2 regions of the Variovorax sp. VaC1 genome follow, and region 2 is predicted to be linked to the other one. Evidence: predicted binding sites of a transcription regulator. Region 2 holds the regulator's gene; the other holds the start of a gene.
The links. The regulator FliA, encoded in region 2, starts transcription of late flagellar genes. The targets are predictions, from matches to a motif close to CTAAAGTTTNNNNNNNNNNNGCCGNTA.
Positions count from the first base shown of each region.

Region 1 (9,008 bases), on a different contig from region 2:
CCTCGAGCGCGGCATCGCGCTGCGCGACGCCGGTGGAGCCCAGCACCCGCGAGCGCCGCACGTGGCCGGCCGGGCCGACCCACAACTGCACCAGCGCGCGATAGCTGCCGGGCTGCACGCGCGGCCAGCGGCACAGCGTGCGCTCCAGCGCCTGTTGCACGACGCGCGCGTTGCCGTCGTCGCCGGCAGATTCGTCGGACGGCGACGGGGTCGCGTGCATCGGCACGGGCGTCTCGGTCTCGACCAGCGTGAAGGTGGTGTCGTCGGCATAGCGCGCGGCCAGCCGCGTGCCGGCCAGCATCTGCTGCAAGGCCTCGCGCGGCGAGAGTTCTCCGCGCACGGGCATCGATTCGATTCCGGCCGCGAGCTGCCCGTCGAAGAACACCGATTGCCCCGTCGCCTGCGCGAACGCCTGCAGCGCCGAAGCCAGCGGCTGCGCGGGAATGTCGAGGCTCACGCGCCTGGCCGGCGCTTGCGGCCGGGCGGGTGAATCGGCAACGGCGGCGGGGGATGCACCCAAGGACAGGATTCCGAAAAACAAGGTCAAGACACTCACCCACCGCCGCGACCGAGCAATGCACCACATGCCTGGTCCTGTCACGAAATGGAATTTGCTGCGGGCCAGCGGGAACCGTGGCCGTACTACTTTTGGTCGAGCGGATGCTAGTGAGGATTTGTGACAAGTTGAATGCAATGCATACGGCCAGGTCCGTGAAATGCGCGCGATCGATCAGGTCGTGAGCACGACCTTGCCAACGTGTCCTGCACGTTCGAGGTACTGGTGAGCGTGCACCACATCGTCGAGCGCGAAGCTGCGATCGATCTGCACCTGCAGCGTGCCGTCGGCCAGCCCCGCGTCGATGAAAGCCAGCGCGCGGGCGAGTGCTTCTTCGTCGCGCGGCAGGCCCATCGAGGCAGCACCGGTGAACTCGAGCACCTTGTAGACGTGGAAGTGCCAGCTCTTGCGAAACTGCGCAATGGCCGGGTACGCAAATTCCGCCCCGCCCGAGAGGCCGTACAACACATACCAGCCGCGATGGGCGACGACATCGCCCAGGCGCATCACGTCCGCGCCACCCACGCCGTCGTACACCAGCTCGACACCACGGCCACCGGTGAGCGCCAGCACGCGCTCGACCACGTCTTCGTCCTGCGTCACGACCACGTGCGACGCGCCGGCGTCGAGCAGCGCCTGCCGCTTGGCATCGGTGCGGGTGGTGGCGATGGCGACGATGCCCGCCGCACGCGCCATCTGCAGCGCCGCGATGCCCGTGCCCGACGAAGCACCCGTCACCAGCATCGACTGTCCACGCTGCAGGCGGGCCATTTCGAACATGGGGAAGTAACCCGTCAGATAGGCCATGTAGGCACCGGCGGCCTGCGCGGCCGAAAGCGTTTGGGGGTGGCGCACCACGTGCGTGGCCGGCAAGAGAATGCTTTCGCCGTAGGTCGGGTACTGCCCCTGCCCCGCACCGGGCAGCACCGCGACGCGGTCGCCCACCGACAGGTGCCCGACACCCGCGCCGACCGCGTCGATGACGCCGGCCGCCTCGTTGCCCAGGCCGGCCGGCAAGGTGGCGTCTTCGATGTACATGTTCTCGCGCCAGAGCGCATCGGCCCGGTTCAGGCCGATCGCCTGCACCGCCATACGCACTTCGCCCGCGCCGGGCGCGCGCGTCTCGAACTGCTCGACCCTCAGCACATCGGCGCCACCGAATCCGTGAAAGCGAACCATCCTGCTCATTTCGAAATCTCCTTTGAAAGACCGGCGGCCTGCGAGATTGCGTGCCCCGGTACAGCCAATCTAGAGGCCGCAGCGGCATCAAGGAAATCGATTGATGGGATATTCGGCATGCACGACATCGATACCTTGCAAGGGCCCCGCATGAAACCGATCGAACTCGGCCGCATCGACCTGAACCTGCTCACGGTGCTGGCCGCGCTCATGCGCGAGCGGCACGTCAGCCGCGCCGCACAGCGGCTGCACCTGGGCCAACCGGCCGTGAGCCATGCGCTGGCGAGGTTGCGCGAACTCACGGGCGATCCGCTGCTGGTGCGCCAGGGCCGCACGATGGAACCGACCGAACGCGCGCTGGCGCTGATGCAAGGGCTCGGCCCCGCGCTCGAACAGATCGAAGCCACCTTCCGCGCGCAGGCCGACTTCGAACCGGACCGCGCCGCCCCCGTCTTCCGCATCGGCCTGACCGACGACCTGCAGATCGCGATGCTGCCGAGGCTGCTGCGCGCCCTCAGTGCCGAAGTGCCGCGCGCCAAGCTGGTCACGCTGACGGTCTGCTACCGCAACGCGCCGCGCTACCTCGACGAAGGACGCGTCAGCGCGGTGATGGCCTTCCTGAAAGACCTGCCGGCCGGTGCCAAGGTCCGCAAGGCGCGCACGGTGCGTTTCGCGGTGCTTCGCGCCGACACCGCACCGGGCAAGCTGTCGCTCGACGATTACTGCCGTCGCCGCCACGTGCTCGTGACCTACGCCGGCGACCTGTGCGGCACCGTCGACGAAACGCTCGAGCAATTGGGTCGGCAGCGCGACGTGGCCTTCTCGGTGCCGCAGTTCGGCAGCCTGCCTGCCGTGCTGGCGGGCTCCGAGCTGCTGGCCACGGTGCCCGAGCACGTGGCGCAGGTGCTGTCGGCACAAGGCGGCGGGCTTCGCCACGAGGCCCTGCCGTTCGAGAGCCCGAGCTACCAGATCCGGCTGGCCTGGCGCGCCGTGACCGACAAGGACGCGGCCGAGGTCTGGTTGCGCAAGGCGATGCTGCGGGCCTTCGACTGACTGAAGCGTTCGGCATTGCCTCGCCCCGTCATTCGGCGCTTGACCCGTCCCCTGGGGCAGCCCCTACAAAGCGGGAGATCCATCGAAAGGAACATGCCATGCAGCACTCTCCCACCCGGTATCTGAATCCATCCGAAGCCGCGCGACGGCTCGGTGTGTCGGCCAAGGCCTTGCGCCTCTACGAGCAGCGCGGACTGGTGGAGCCCGACCGCAACGCGGCCGGCTGGCGGGCGTACGGCCCGGCAGAGATGGCGCGGGCCGCCGAGATCGTCGCGCTGCGAGCGCTCGGCTTCAGCCTTGCGCAGGTGGAGCGGGTGCTGGGCGGCAACGCGCAAGGGCTCGAACAAGCGCTGGCGGCCCATCAGGCGGCGCTGGAGTCGCAACTGCATCAGCTCGCGCGCACAGTCGAAAAAGTCCGTGGCCTGCGCGGCGGCGTTGCGCAGGGCCAGGTTCCGACCGTGAGCGAACTGGCCGGCCTGCTCGCGCCCGCCGCGGAGATTCGCGTCGCCTTCGACCTGCCGTGGCCCTGGGGTGGCGAGCGCTTCGAGCTTCGCGACATCCGCCCGCTGAACTACATCATCGGCCCGCTCGGCAGCGGCAAGACGCGGCTGGCGCAGAGGCTTGCCGCCGAATTGCCCAACGCCGTGCTGCTGGGCCTGGACAGGCTTGCGGACGGCGGCGCGGCGGCACGGTCGCGGATCGATGACGACCCCGCGCTGAAGTCGCGCGTCGAGCAAACCATGGCGTGGCTCGTGGAAGACGGCGCGGCGCCGTCGGATGCGTTGCTCACGCTGCTCGCTGGGCTCGAAGCACAGGGGCCGGACGCGCTCGTCGTGGACATGATCGAACAGGGACTCGACCAGCCCACGCAGGAAGCGCTGATCGCGCGGCTGCGGCAGCGCGGTGCCGATGCGCGGCCGATCTTCATGCTCACCCGCTCCAGCGCCATCCTCGACCTGGCAGCGGTCGGCCCGAACGAAGCCATCATCTTCTGCCCCGCCAACCACAGCCCGCCGACGCTCGTTGCCCCGTACCTCGGTGCGCCGGGCTACGAAGCCGTTGCCACCTGCCTGGCATCGCCGGACGTGCGGGCCCGCACGGCAGGGGTCGTGGCGTGGCGGCCAGAACCGGTCGCCGCGCCTTGACGCGATCGATGCGCCCTTCCCGTTAACGGCTCGCCGTTTCATCTCGGCCGCTCCCGCTTCAGAAAATCTGGAAAGCCCTGATGCCCGCCGCAACCGTCGCACCCTAGGATGGGCGCACCTTTTTTCATCGAGACACCGGAACACCGCATGCCAAGCACCGAGACACACTTCGAGTTGACCGCCAACGACGGCCACACGGTGGAAGCCCACCGCTGGCAAGGCCCGACGCAGCGGGCCGTCGTGCAGTTGGCGCACGGCATGGGCGAACATTCGCTGCGCTACCGGCCCTTGGCGGACGCGCTGACGCAGGCCGGCTACGTGGTCTATGCGAACGAGCATCGCGGCCATGGCAACGGCGCCGCGGCACGCAACGAGCTGGGCGAATTCGGCCCGCGCGGATTCGCCGGACTCGTCGACGACATGGCGCTGCTGAGCCGCCACGTTCGCGGCGTGCACCCCGGGCTGCCGCTGATCCTCGTGGGGCACAGCATGGGCTCGTTCGCCACGCAGTACTACCTCGTCAAGCACAGCGCGCTGTTGTCGGGCGCGGTGCTGTCCGGCACCTCGGCGCTCGACCTGCTGGGTGCCGCGTTGCAAAGCGGCTTCCGTCTCGAAGACATGAACGCCGCGCTGCCCGACGTGCGCACGCCCTTCGACTGGCTCAGCCGCGACCCGGCCCAGGTCGATGCCTACGTTGCCGACCCGCTGTGCGGGTTCACGGTCTCAGCCGAAGGGCTCGGCTCGATGTTCGCGAACCTCGCCGACCTCACGCCCGCCGCGATGCAGGCGCACATCCGGCCCGACCTGCCGCTGTACCTGTTCGTGGGCGACCAGGACCCGGTCAGCAACAAGGCCGAATGGTTCTACCCGCTGGTGCAGCGCTACCGCGAGGCGGGGCTGCGCGATGTGTCATGCCACGTGTTCGGCGGCGCGCGCCACGAGACACTGAACGAAACCAACCGCGAGGAAGTCATGGCCGTGCTGCTGGCGTGGATCGCGCGGGTGGTGGGCCGCAAGGGCTGACGGCTGCGCAGGGGGCTTTCAGGCCTTGGCGTGCAGCAGGCCCCCGATCGATACGCCGTTGGCATTGACGCGAACCCTCTCCGACTTTCCCGCGTCCGAGGGGCTGTCGGCTTCACCAAGCTGGGCCATCGCGCCTTGCTGGGCACCGGACATGCGCAAGGTATTCAGCTGCGCCTGCAGCATCGCGATCTGATTCGCCATGGCTTCCAGCTGCTGCTGGAGCGAGCGGCGCAGCTCGCCCTCGGGGGTCGAGATCAGAAGGCTCTGCTTTTCCCGCATCTGCTCCTGGATGCCCGTGATCTGACGCTGGATCTTCGCGATCTCCGCATTGACATTGCTACCGCTCCCTGCGCCGCTCGCGGCACTGATTCCTGTCAGCATCCTGTGTCCTTTGTCTTGCTGTAAAGAAAGGGTTATCGGCATCGGCGGGAAAAAATGAAGGGGGCGTGCATCGCGCCCTTTCACGCGGGCGGCAAGGCGGCGCCGTCCGCGATACTCGTTCGAACAGTCGACCGCCGGTCGACGCGCATCGCCGACACCTTCACTCCATCCATGAACCGTCTTCTCCTGCTCCCGCTGGCCTCTCTCCTGCCCGGCCTCGCCCTCGCCGCCTCGTTGTCCGGAACGCTCACCGCAGGCGGCGGCATCGATGACCTGAGCGTCACCGTCCGTTCCGTCAGCGGCCAGAAGATCGACGTGTATTGCGACCAGCAATGCGGCGACTGGTTCGACGAAGACAAGGCCTCGGAAGGCTATCGCCTCAAGAAGAAGCTCGTGGGCAAGCAGGTGCTCCTCGACTATCGCAAGGAGCCGAACCGCGACAGGATCGCCGGTCCGGGCGCGAATGACCTGCTGAACTTCGTCAAGAAGATCGAACTGCTGAAGTAAGTCGATGGCGCCCGCGTGCAGCCTTGGCAGACGGCCGAAGGCGCACGGATTCGACAGCTCGCCGCGGCCCTGTCCATGTAGAACATTTGTGCGATACGCGTGCTCGCAACGGCTTCCTAGAATCGCGCCGCCGGCTTCCAGCCCCGGTCAAAAAAGCGTTTCAAATGCCGTCGATTCCACACACTCGCGCCCTCTTTTCTTCCCTTGCCGCGCGAGCCGTGGCCCGACGCGCCGCCACTGGCGCACTGCTCTTCATTCTGGCTTCCTGCGGTGGCGGGGGAGGCTCCGGCGGTGGTGGCTTCTTTCCTCTGGTTTCACCCGCGCCGGTTGCTCCGGTTGAGCCTGTCGCGCCGCCTCCACCGCCACCGCCGCCCCAGACCATCGGCGGCACGGTCAGCGGCCTGATGGGCACCGGCCTCGTGCTGCAGAACAACGCGGGCGATGACCTGGCCATCGCGGCCAACGGCAACTTCAGCTTTGCCACGCAGATCGCCGAAGGCGCGGGCTACACCGTCACGGTCAAGACGCAGCCCAGGCTTGCGACCATCGTGTGCACCGTCACCGGCAACGGCAGCGGCAAGGTGGCCGGAGCGGCCGTGAGCAACGTCGCCGTGCGCTGTGCACCGCCTGCGGCCCGCTTTGCCTACGTGGCGAATTTCGACTCGAAGGACGTGTCGGGCTACACCCTCGATGCCGGCACGGGCGCCCTTCGCCCAATGGCCATGCCAAGGTTTCCCGTGGGAGTGGAACCTATCAGCATCGCCGTGGACCCCTCGGGCCGCTTTGCCTACGTGGCCAATCCCAACGACAGCTCCGTCTCGGGCTACCTCATCGACGCCGGCACCGGCGCACTCACGCCGATGGCCGTGCCGAAGGTCGTGGCTGTCGCCGGCAGTGCGCCCTACAGCATCGCCGTACACCCCACGGGCCGGTTCGCCTACGTGTCGGACATCAATGCCAAGACGGTGTCGGCCTACACCATCGATGCCAGCACCGGTGCCTTCAGCCCTGCCGGCGTGCCGCTGGCCGCCGCGGGCAACGGCACGCCCTTCGTCACGGTCGATCCCACGGGCCGGTTTGCCTATGCGACGAACATCGGCTCGGACACCGTGTCGGCCTACAACATCAATGCCGACACGGGCGTGCTTACCCGGATGGCCGTGCCCACGATTGCCACGGGGCCCAGCCCCTATGGCATCACCGTGGACCCCACGGGCCGGTTCGCCTACGTGGCGAACGCCGGAGCCGACTACCTGTCGGCCTACGCCATCGACGCCAGCTCCGGCGCCCTGAGTCCGCTGGCCACGCCGACGATCACGTCCGGGTTGACGCCCTTCTCCATCGGCATAGACCCCACGGGCCGCTTTGCCTATGCCGCGAACATCGACTCCGACAGTGTGTCGGCCTACAACATCAACCCCAGCACCGGCGTGCTGAGTGCGATGAGCGTGCCGTCGATCACCGTGGTGGGGTCCCAACCCACCTCCGTCAAGGTGGACCCCACCGGCCGCTTTGCGTACGTGGTGAACTCCGCTGCCGGCAACCTGTCGGCCTACAACGTCGATGCCGCCACGGGCGCGTTCAGCCCGATGAGCGTGCCGACAGTCGGCACGGGAACGAACCCGCAGGTCATCGTGTTCTCGAGGTAGTCAGAAGGCAGCGCGTTGCACAGGGCGCGCGGCCGCTCACCCCTGTGCCCATCTCATCGGTATGAAGGCGATGCCTCGGGTTTCGACGCGAGGCCCCGTCGCGCGAAAACCGATGTGCTCGTAGAAAGGCAGCGCGAACGGCGTGGAGTTGACCGTTATCGCATCCGAAATCTGCGCCTGTTCGTGCAGCGACTTCGCGTGAAGCCAGAGCGCTCTGGCGAGTCCTCTGCGCTGGAATGGTTCGGCGACGAATAGGTGAAAGAGATGCGTCCTGTCGCGAACGGCCACCACGCCGGCCAGCTGCGCGCCGACCATGCCGACGCAGTACTCCATTTGGTCCGAATCGATGTGACGCTCGATGCCCGAGGGCTGCAGGGAGAGCAGAAACTCTTCAGCACCCGCACCATCCGGCCGCAAGGTGAAATGGTGTGCGAGCGAAAGAATCAGCGCGCTGATGGCGGGTACGTCGTCCTTTGTTGCCTTGCGGATGTGCATCGGCGGCATGTCATGGGGTCGGGCAGTCATCGCATCGACTGTATCCAACCGACGCGACAATGCCCTCATGACGCTCGACCTGTTCGACGACCCGCCCCGTGAAGCGCGCGAACCCCTCGGCCCCGGCGCCTTCGTGCTGCCCGGCTTCGCCCTGCCCTTCGTCAATGACTTGCTCCCCGCCATCGGCGCCTTGCAGGAAAGCGCGCCCTTCCGCCATCTTGTGACGCCCGGCGGCTTCACCATGTCCGTGGCGCTGACCAACTGCGGCGCGCTCGGCTGGACCAGCGACCGGCGCGGCTACCGCTACAGCCCCACGGACCCCGACACGGGCCGGCCCTGGCCATCGATGCCCGATGCGTTCGCGCGACTGGCCCGCGAGGCGGCGGCAGCGGCCGGTTTCGAGGGCTTCGCGCCCGACGCCTGCCTGGTCAACCGCTATGCACCGGGCGCGCGCCTCTCGCTGCACCAGGACAAGGACGAGCGCGATTACGGCGCGCCCATCGTCTCGGTGTCGCTCGGCATGCCAGCGGTCTTTCTTTTCGGCGGCCTTGCGCGCAGCGACAAGGCCGTGCGCGTGCCGCTGCGGCATGGCGACGTCGTGGTGTGGGGTGGCGAAGACCGGCTGCGCTACCACGGCGTGCTGCCGCTGAAAGACGAACCGCATCCGGTGCTGGGGCCCATCCGCATCAACCTCACGTTTCGCAAGGCAGGCTGACGCGCATGCAAGAGCAGAAGGAAAAGAAAGAAGACGACCCGCGCAACGCGATGTTCGAGCTCTATGCCGCGCTGTGGCACTTCGCGGCCGGTGCGCGCGGGCAGTTGCTGGGGGCGACGGCGCTGCTCGCCTCGTCGCAGCTCATTCGCCTGACTTTGCCTTACCTCGCGGGGCAGGCCATCAATGCGCTGCAGCGAAGCGAACTGGGCACGGCCGGGCGTTGGATCGGCACGCTGGCCGCGGTGTATGTCGGCGCATGGGTGCTGCATGGGCCGGGCCGCATCCTCGAGCGCAATGTCGGCATG
Region 1 covers NZ_JBIGLT010000001.1:900,447-909,454, reverse strand. Annotated here, with positions in the region: gene ACGLHS_RS04445 (secretin and TonB N-terminal domain-containing protein) at 1-520, opposite strand, end outside; gene ACGLHS_RS04440 (zinc-dependent alcohol dehydrogenase family protein) at 731-1,744, opposite strand; gene ACGLHS_RS04435 (LysR family transcriptional regulator) at 1,886-2,788, shown strand; gene ACGLHS_RS04430 (MerR family transcriptional regulator) at 2,887-3,933, shown strand; gene ACGLHS_RS04425 (alpha/beta fold hydrolase) at 4,081-4,956, shown strand; gene ACGLHS_RS04420 (FlxA-like family protein) at 4,975-5,337, opposite strand; gene ACGLHS_RS04415 (hypothetical protein) at 5,509-5,844, shown strand; gene ACGLHS_RS04410 (lactonase family protein) at 6,063-7,493, shown strand; gene ACGLHS_RS04405 (GNAT family N-acetyltransferase) at 7,530-7,988, opposite strand; gene alkB (DNA oxidative demethylase AlkB) at 8,056-8,703, shown strand; gene ACGLHS_RS04395 (ABC transporter ATP-binding protein) at 8,709-9,008, shown strand, end outside.
Region 1: a site for FliA is predicted at 5,371-5,397, ahead of ACGLHS_RS04420 (FlxA-like family protein). Genes of this name have one in related genera too.

Region 2 (9,008 bases):
TTCAGCGAAGGGCTCGCTGGCGTGCGCGAGTGGAACTACATCTTTCACTTCCGCACGGGTGCCGGCCCCGACTACATCACCTGCCAGTACATGGTTCGCTTCAACGCAGACGTGCTGACCCACGGCATGTACTGGAAGGGCGCGGGCTGCGCGGACCTGCTCAAGCCGCCGCCCGCGGCGATGCAGCCCGTCGCGACCGTGCGGCCGACGGTCGTAGCGCCTGCGAAGACGACGCTCGGCGCCGACGGCCTGTTCCGCTTCGACGGCCGCTCGCTCGACGACCTGCTGCCGGAAGGACGGCGCAAGCTCGACGCACTGGCACGCGACATCCGAAGCGACAGCGGATCGGCCGGTGCGATCAGGGTGACGGGCCACACGGACCGGCTCGGCAGCAAGCCCTACAACCAGGCGCTCTCGCTGGCGCGCGCCAACACCGTTCGCGACTACCTGGTGCAAGCCGGCGTGCCGGCGCAGCGCATGCAGGTGCAAGGCAGGGGCGAATCCGAGCCGAAGGTGCATTGCGCACAGGCCCGGCGAGCCGAACTCATCGACTGCCTCGCGCCGAACCGCCGCGTGGACATCGAGGTGCTCTCGGGGCAATAAGGCGCTGCCGCAGCGCTGGCAGTGCCGGCGTTGCGGACGCGACAGACACGAGGTCAGGCAATGGCGGCCGCGGTATCCGCAAAGTCGATCAGCACCTTCATCGCCTGCTTCCGGTCGCTCGCCAGTTCGAAGGCCTCGCGCGCCTTCAGCATCGGGAAGGTGTGCGTCACCACCGGCGACAGATCGACCCGCCCTTCGTTGATGAGCCGCACGGCGAGCGCGAACTCCGCATGGAAGCGGAACGAGCCGCAGATGCTCAGCTCCTTCGACACCACCATGTTCTGCGGAATGCTCACATCGCCGCCCAGGCCGAGCTGCACGACCACGCCGCGCGGGCGCATCACCTCCAGCCCGTCGCGCAATGCACGCTCGTTGCCGGAGCATTCGAGCATCACGTCGAAGGTGCCCTTGTCGGCCGAATGGCGCGCGACCCAGCCCTTGTCCTGCGCGGCGTTGATCGTCCGGTCGGCGCCCATGGCGCGTGCAATGGCTAGCGGCTCATCGACCACGTCGGTGGCGGTGATCTCCGCCGCGCCGTGCGCGCGCGCCGCCGCGATCGCCAGCACGCCGATGGGCCCGCAGCCCGACACCAGCACGCGCTTGCCCAGCAGCGGCCCGGCACGCGATACGCCGTGCAGACCGACCGAGAACGGCTCGGCCAGCGCCGCCAGCCGCAGCGGCACGTGGTCGGCCACCTTCACGCATTGCGTGGCCTCGCACAGCAGCATGTTGCGAAAGGCGCCCTGCACGTGCGGCATGCGCATGGCGCTGCCGTAGAAGCGCATGTCCAAACACTGGTTGGGCAGGCCTTCGAGGCAGAACTTGCAGGCGCCGCAAGGCCGGCTGGGGTTGACCGCCACCTTGTCTCCGATGCGCACGCTCTCGACGCCCGGCGCCACCGCGACCACGGTGCCGGCGACTTCATGGCCCAGCACCATCGGCTCCTTGATGCGCACGGTACCGAAGCCGCCGTTGTGAAAGTAGTGCAGGTCGGAGCCGCAGATGCCGCCCATGCCGACCTTCACCAGCACCTGGCCGGGGCCGATCTCGCCGGCGTCCTGTTCGTCCAGGCGCAGGTCGTCGGGCGCGTGGATCACGAGGCACATGCAACGCAAACGCATGGTGTGTCTTTCTCTTTTTTCCGGCGATCAGGCCACGGGGGTGATGAGAGGCTGGCCCGCGAAGTGGGCCGCCAGGTTGCGGCGCACCAGCTCGCCCATGGCACGGCGCGTCTGCTCGGTGCCGCTGCCATGGTGCGGGGTCAGCACCACGTTGTCGAGCGCCGCAAAGCGCGCGTCGATGTGTGGCTCGTTGAGGAACACGTCGAGCGCCGCGCCGGCGATGCTGCGCGATTCCAGCGCCTGCAGCAGCGCGCCTTCGTCGATCGTGCTGCCGCGCGACACGTTCACGAGCCAGCCCTTGGGGCCGAGCGCCTGCAGCACTTGCGCATCGACGATGCCGCGCGTGGCATCGCCGCCGGGCAACACGACGATGAGCACGTCGCACCAGTCGGCCAGCGCGACCAGGCTGCCGAAGTGGCGATGCGGGCTGTCGGGCTTCGGCGTGCGGCTGAAGTAACCCACCTCCGCATCGAACCCCGAGAACCGCCGCGCGATGGTGCCGCCGATGCGGCCGAAGCCGGCGATGCCGATGCGCTGGCCGAAGACGCGCGTCGTGAGCGGCATGCCGCCGTGGGCCCATGCACCGCTGCGCACGAATGCATCGCCCGCCGGAATGCGCCGCTGCAGCGCGAGCGTGAGCCCGACGGCGAGGTCGGCGACGTCGCCATTGAGCACGTCGGGCGTGTTGCTCACGCGAATGCCGCGTGCGCGGCAGGCGGCCAGGTCGATGCCGTCCGTGCCCACGCCGTAGCAGGCGATCAGCTCCAGCTTGGGCAAGGCTGCGATGAGTTCGGCATCGGCCCCCAGATCGCCGCGTGTGGCGATGGCGCGGATGCCCGGCCCGTGCGCGGCAATGAAGGCCTGCCGGTCCGGCGCCTCCCAGAGGCGATGCAGCGTGTAGGCCGCCTGCATCGGTGCCATGTCCCATTCCGGATAAGCGCCGGGCATCAGCACGTGCGGGGATGTGGCGGTAGCGGTCAAGCGTTTCTCCTGCTGGCGGTGTTTTGGATTGGGATGGATACCGGTAACTTTAAGTGGGCCGACCCAAGGCTGGCAACGCAGGTTTCACTGGTTGACGCTCTCGAAAGATACCGGTAACGTATTCTCGCTGTCATGCACCGGGCACGCCGCGCGCGCCTTCCCCAGGAGTCCTTCTTGAAACTGTTCGATCTTTCCGGGCGCACCGCCCTCGTCACCGGCTCCAGCAAGGGCATCGGCTTCGCGCTGGCGCAGGCGCTCGGCGCGGCCGGCGCGCGCGTGGTGCTCAATGCCCGCGATGCCGCCTCGCTCGCTGCGGCCCGCGATGCATTGCGCGCCCAGGGTGTCGCGGCCGAGGCCATGGCCTTCGACGTCACCGACGCCGCCGCGGTCGAGGCCGGCGTGGCCGCCATCGAAGCCGACATCGGCGCCATCGACATCCTCGTCAACAACGCCGGCATGCAGCACCGGGGCTCGTTCGCGGAGTTCCCCATCGATGCCTGGCACAAGATCACCACCACCAACATCGACAGCGTGTTCCTCGTGGGCCGCTTCGTGGCGCAACGCATGATCGAGCGCAAGCGCGGCAAGATCATCAACGTGTGCTCGGTGCAAAGCGAGCTGGGCCGCCCCGGCATCGCGCCCTACGCCGCCACCAAGGGCGCGGTGAAGATGCTCACCAAGGGCATGGCCATCGACCTGGGCAAATACGGCATCCAGGTCAACGGCCTCGGGCCGGGCTACTTCAAGACCGAACTGACACAGGCGCTGGTGGCCGACGAGGCCTTCACCTCGTGGCTCTCGGGCCGCACGCCGGCCGGCCGCTGGGGCGATGTGGAAGAGCTGGGCGGCGCGGCCATCTTCCTGGCCTCGGACGCATCGAGCTTCGTCAACGGCCACATCCTGTACGTGGACGGCGGCATCACCGCGAGCCTGTAGCGCCTACAGCACGTCCTTCAGCTTGGCCCGCAGCCGGCTGATCGCCTGGCTGTGCAACTGGCACACGCGCGACTGGCTCACTTCGAGCACCGCGCCGATCTCGCGCAGGTTCAGCTCTTCCTCGTAGTAGAGCTTCAGCAGCAGCTGGTCGCGGTCGGGCAGCGCCCCGATGGCGTCCACGAGCTGATGGCGAAAACCGCTCTCCAGCAGTTGCTCCAGCGGGTCGTCGCTGCTGCGGCGGTCCTTGCGCGTGTCCTGCGCATGCGTGTCGAGGAAGGGGTTGTCGGGCTCACCCTTGGCGAAGTCTTCGACATACAGGAGCTGGCAGCCCTGGATCTCCTGCAGCATCGACTGGTAGGCCTCCAGGTCGATCTTCAGTTCCTTGGCAATCTCGCCTTCGGTGGGCGAGCGACCGAGCCGGTGGCCCAGCGCCTGTATCGCTTTCTCGATGCCGCGCGCCGACTGGCGCAGGCCGCGCGAGCCCCAGTCGTTGGCGCGCAGTTCGTCGAGCATGGCGCCGCGGATACGCTGGCTGACGAAGGTCTCGAACTGGGCGCCGCGGTTGTCCTGGTAGCGGCTCGATGCGTCCAACAGGCCCAGCATGCCGGCCTGGATCAGGTCGTCCAGCTCCACGCTGGCGGGCAGCTTGGCCATCATCTGCAGCGCGATGCGGCGCACCAGCGGCTGGTGCTGCGCCAGCAGGTGGGATTTCTCGATGGTTCCCTGTGCGGTGTACACGGCCGTCCTTTTCCGGTTTCGTCCAGATGCGGCGGGGTCAGGCAGCGACCGCGTGCGACGGCTGCAGCGGTTGCTGCAGTTGCGGTGACGACGAAGACGGTGCGCGCACGCCCACCTCGCGCCATGGCCAGCGCCCCATGTCGTCGGCGACGCGGCGGAAATCGACGGCGGCCGCGCTGGCAGGAAAGGCCTCGACGGCGGTCTGCCGCAGCCGCCACGCATCGGCCAGCCGCGGATCGGACCTCACCAAGCCGGCCGGCTGCAGCGACAGCGCGAGATAACGGCTGCCCGCGTTGGCCAGGTTGCTCATGACCTTCTGCGCTGCATCGACATCGGTCACGCCATTGACCAGAAAGCGCATCTGCTGGAGCCCATGCGCGTAATGCAGGCGCTTGATGCCGGCATAGGCCGAGGTGATGCACGCGGGATGCGGCTGCAACACCAGCAGCAGTTCGTCGGCGCCTTGCGCGAGCGCCGACAACCGGCCTTCGCCATCGAAGGCCGCATCGACGATGACCACGCCGCTGGGCCACATCGAACGCGGATCGGTCGCGTCGTGCGCCACGCCGGGTGGCGCGGGCAGCACGTGCACGCCCGAACCGGCGCGCGCGGCCGCCCTTTCGATGCCCAGGCGTGCGCCGGCCAGGTTGCCCAACGGATCGATGGCCCAGCCGTCGCAGGCCGATCGCTCTTTCGGGCAATGCTCGTCCAGCAGCAGCACGTTCTTGCCCTGCTGCACCAGCGCCGCGCCCAGGTTCATGGCGGTCGTGGTCGCGCCCGCACCGGGGCCCATGCCCGCCACGGCGACGACACGCGTCGGCGTCTGCGCGAGCAGGCGCCGCAGCCCGTCTGCCTGATCCGTGACCCGCTTGCTCATGCGATGCCCCTCAACCCATCTGCACCAGTGCGCGCGGCGCCTGCGTGGGCGCGGTCGACTCGGTGCCCAGTGCTTCGAGCAGCAGGAAGAACTTGCCGACACCCGCGTACAGCGCGCTGCCGGTCATCGGCCGGCCGGCACGCACGGCGCGCCCCGTCAACTGGCCCAGCAGCATGCGGGTGCGCTCGGCCCAGTCGCCTTCGGCCTGCAGCAAGCGCCACACGGTGGTGCTCATCTGGCCGGCAATCAACAGCCGCTTCATCATGTTCGGGTCGCCCAGCTCGCCCATGCCGCCGACCAGTTGCACGCCGTCGCGCATCAGGCGCAGGCAGGGCTCGGCGTCGTTGGCCCAGCCTTGCCATTGCGCGAGCTGCTGCGGGCCGACCTCGGCACCGACGTTGGACAGCGCATAGCCCTGCGACAGCACCTTGCGGCTGCGCGCATCGATCACCTTCGTCGCCACGCAGCGCAGCGTGGGCAGCGCCTCGCGGTCGATGCCTGCGGCCATGGCGGCGGCACCGGGGCGCGGCACCACGTCGGCATGCGCTTCGCACTGCAGCGCGGGCTTGCCGCGGAAGCGCACGGGGCGCGCTTCGCCGAACTCAAAGCCGATGCGTGCCAGCGTGCAGGCCGCGCCGGTGCGCGCGTCGATCACTGCCGTCGAGCCCGGCGCGCGCGCCAGCCAGTGCTGGCCCGAGGCCTGCCACTGCATCACCACGTCGAGGCCGGGCAGCTTGCCCAGCACATGCACGAGCGCCTTGCCGAAGTCCTGCTGGCGCAGCCACTGCACCTGCCGCATGCCGGGCCTGCGCGAAGCATCGGCCGCACCGCGCGCGGCGGTAGACAGCCACTGGTTCGGCGCCGCCAGCGGCAGGCCGCTGCGGTCCGACAGCAGCAGGCTGCCATGGCATTCATAAGCGTCGCCGCTTTCGCTGGAGCGCAGGCCGACCTGCCCGCACAGCGCGAGCACATGGGTCTCGCAGCCGGCGGCGACTTCGCTGCGCGCATGTTCCGACAGATCCTGCAGCACCGCCTTTTGGCCGACCGCATCGTCGCCCGCCTGGCGCCAGAGCCCGCGTGCGCGCTCGAAGCCGATCTGCGCACCGGCCAGCGCACTCGCGGCGGTGGCCAGCTCCTGCGCGTCGTGCGCCATCGCGCGGATCAGGTTCTGGTACTTCAGGCGCAGCCGGTCGGCCTCGCCCTGTGCCTGCACCACCTGCGCCGACGGGCCCGCACCCGCGGGCTCGTCGTTCAGATCGGTCTCGGCAGGCACGAACAACGGGCTGTGCTGGCGCGGCTGGAACACGCTGTCCACCAGTTGCGCGCGGTCGGCCTTCATCAGGTTCTCGGGCACTTTCTGGCCGCTGGAGATGTAGTGCACCGGCAGGCGATGGCGGATCACGGTGTCGATCAACGCACCGGGGTGCGTGGCCTCATCGACCTTGGTGAAGATGCAGCCCGTCAGGTCGTTGCCGTTGCGATAGGCGTGCACCACTTCGTTGAGCGTGTCGCCGTGGCTGGTCGCGTTGAGCAGCAGCAGCCGCTTGACCGGCCGGTGGCTGTTGCCGAGCATGGCGATCTGCTCCGACACGGCGCGGTCGCGCTGGCTCATGCCGACGGTGTCGATCAGCACCATGTGCTTGTCGCGCAGGTCCTGCAGCACCAGGTGCAGGTCGGCCGCGTCCTTCACGGCGTACACCGGCACGTTGAGAATTTCGCCGTAGATGCGCAGCTGCTCGTAGGCGCCGATCCGGTAGCTGTCGGTGGTCACCAGCGCGAGCTTGTCGGCGCCGAAGCGCATCACGCAGCGCGCGGCCAGCTTGGCCGTGGTGGTGGTCTTGCCCACGCCCGTGGGGCCCATCAGCGCGTACACGCCGCCTTGCGCGAACAGCGCGTCTTCGTCTTCATGCACCGGCACCGCGCGGATGAGTTCGGAGCGCACGAAGGCCATGCCTTCGGCGTAGCTCCGGCCGGTGGGCAGCTTCTCGAGCATGGCCTTCGACAGGCGCGCGCTGAAGCCTGCACCGAGCAAGGTGCGCAGCAGACGGCCGCGCACCGGGTCGCGGCGCTGCTTGTCGCTCCAGACCACGCTGGCAAGCTGTTCCTCGATCATTCCGCGCATCGAATGGAGTTCGCTGAGCACCGCTGCTTCCGCCGGTGCAGCCGCAGACGCGATCGCGGCGAGCGGCATCGGTGCCGGCGCGGCAACCGGTGCCACCGGCACGACGGGCTCCACCTGGATCGCGGGCGCGGCGTTCTCCAGCGCCTCCTGCACATCGCCCTCGGCCATGGCGACGATCTCGACGCCCTCGGCCGTGGCACGGTGGGTGAGCACGATGGCTTCGGCGCCGAGCGTCTCGCGCACCAGTCGCAGGGCTTCTCGGCCGGTGGCCGCGACGAATTTGCGTGCGGTGGTGCGCACGTCGCGTGTTTCAGCTTGGGAATTCAAACGCGTCCTCCAATGGCGGCGGTGATCTTGATGGTCCGGGAGTCAGGGATCTCGGCATGCGAGAGCACCTTGAGCTGCGGCAGGCTGCGCCGCAGGAAACGGGACAACAGCACGCGCAGCGAGTGCTGCACGACCAGCACGGGCGCCAGGCCCATCTGCTCCTGCCGCACGATGGCGGCCTGCGCCTGCTGCAGCAGGTTGTCGGCAATGCCGGGCTCGATGCCGCTGCTGTTGGTCAGCGCCTGCTGCAGCACGCCGTCGAGCGAGCCGTCCAGGCCGATCACCTGCATCTCGATGTCGCCCGGGAACAGCTGCTGCGTGATGGCGCGACCCAAGGCCAGGCGCGTGAGCGTGGTCAGCTCGGTCGGGTCCTTGATGGTCGGCGCGTGCTCGGCCATCACGTCGAGGATGGTGCGCATGTCGCGGATCGGCACCTCTTCGTCGAGCAGGTTCTGCAGCACCTTGTGCAGCGTGCTGAGCGACAGCACCTTGGGCACCAGGTCTTCGGTGAGCTTGGGTGCGGTCTTGCCGATCTGGTCGAGCAGCTGCTGCACTTCCTGGCGGCCCAGCAGCTCGGCGGCGTGGGTCTGGATCAGGTGGTTCAGGTGCGTGGCCATCACGGTGCAGGCATCGACCACCGTGTAGCCGTACACCTGCGCTTGCTGCCGCTGGCTGGCGTCGATCCACGTCGCGGCAAGGCCGAAGGCCGGGTCGCGCGTGGGCGTGCCGGGCAAGGTGCCGGTGACCTGCCCCGGGTTGATCGCCATCCACTGGTTGGGGAAGGCCTCGCCCCGGCCGATCTCCACGTCCTTCAGGCTGATGATGTACGTGTTGGGCTTGATCTCCAGGTTGTCGCGGATGTGCACCACGGGCACCAGGAAGCCGATCTCCTGCGCGATCTTCTTGCGGATGCTCTTGATGCGGCCCAGCAGTTCGCCCTGCTGCGACTGGTCCACCAGCGGGATCAGGCGGTAGCCGACCTGCATGCCGAGCGGGTCGACCATGGCCACGTCGTCCCACGTGGCCTCGGCCATCTCCGCCGTGGGCGCAAGGTTCGCGGCCTCGGCTGCAGCGGCCTGTTGTGCGGCGGCTTCGCGCGGCTTGCGCAGCAGCAGGCGCCGGCCCATCCACGCCAACCCGCCCGCGATCAGCAGGAAGGCCAGGTTCGGCATGCCCGGGATCATGCCCAGCAGGCCGACGATGCCGGCCGTGAGAAACAGCACCTGCGGGTTCGAGAAGAGCTGGCCCGTGAGTTGGCTGCCCACGTCTTCGTCGGTGGTCACGCGCGAGACGATCACGCCGG
Region 2 covers NZ_JBIGLT010000002.1:281,140-290,147, forward strand. Annotated here, with positions in the region: gene ACGLHS_RS08270 (OmpA family protein) at 1-603, shown strand, start outside; gene ACGLHS_RS08275 (L-idonate 5-dehydrogenase) at 657-1,724, opposite strand; gene ACGLHS_RS08280 (2-hydroxyacid dehydrogenase) at 1,752-2,705, opposite strand; gene ACGLHS_RS08285 (SDR family oxidoreductase) at 2,880-3,641, shown strand; gene ACGLHS_RS08290 (RNA polymerase sigma factor FliA) at 3,645-4,379, opposite strand; gene ACGLHS_RS08295 (flagellar biosynthesis protein FlhG) at 4,417-5,256, opposite strand; gene flhF (flagellar biosynthesis protein FlhF) at 5,267-7,705, opposite strand; gene flhA (flagellar biosynthesis protein FlhA) at 7,702-9,008, opposite strand, start outside.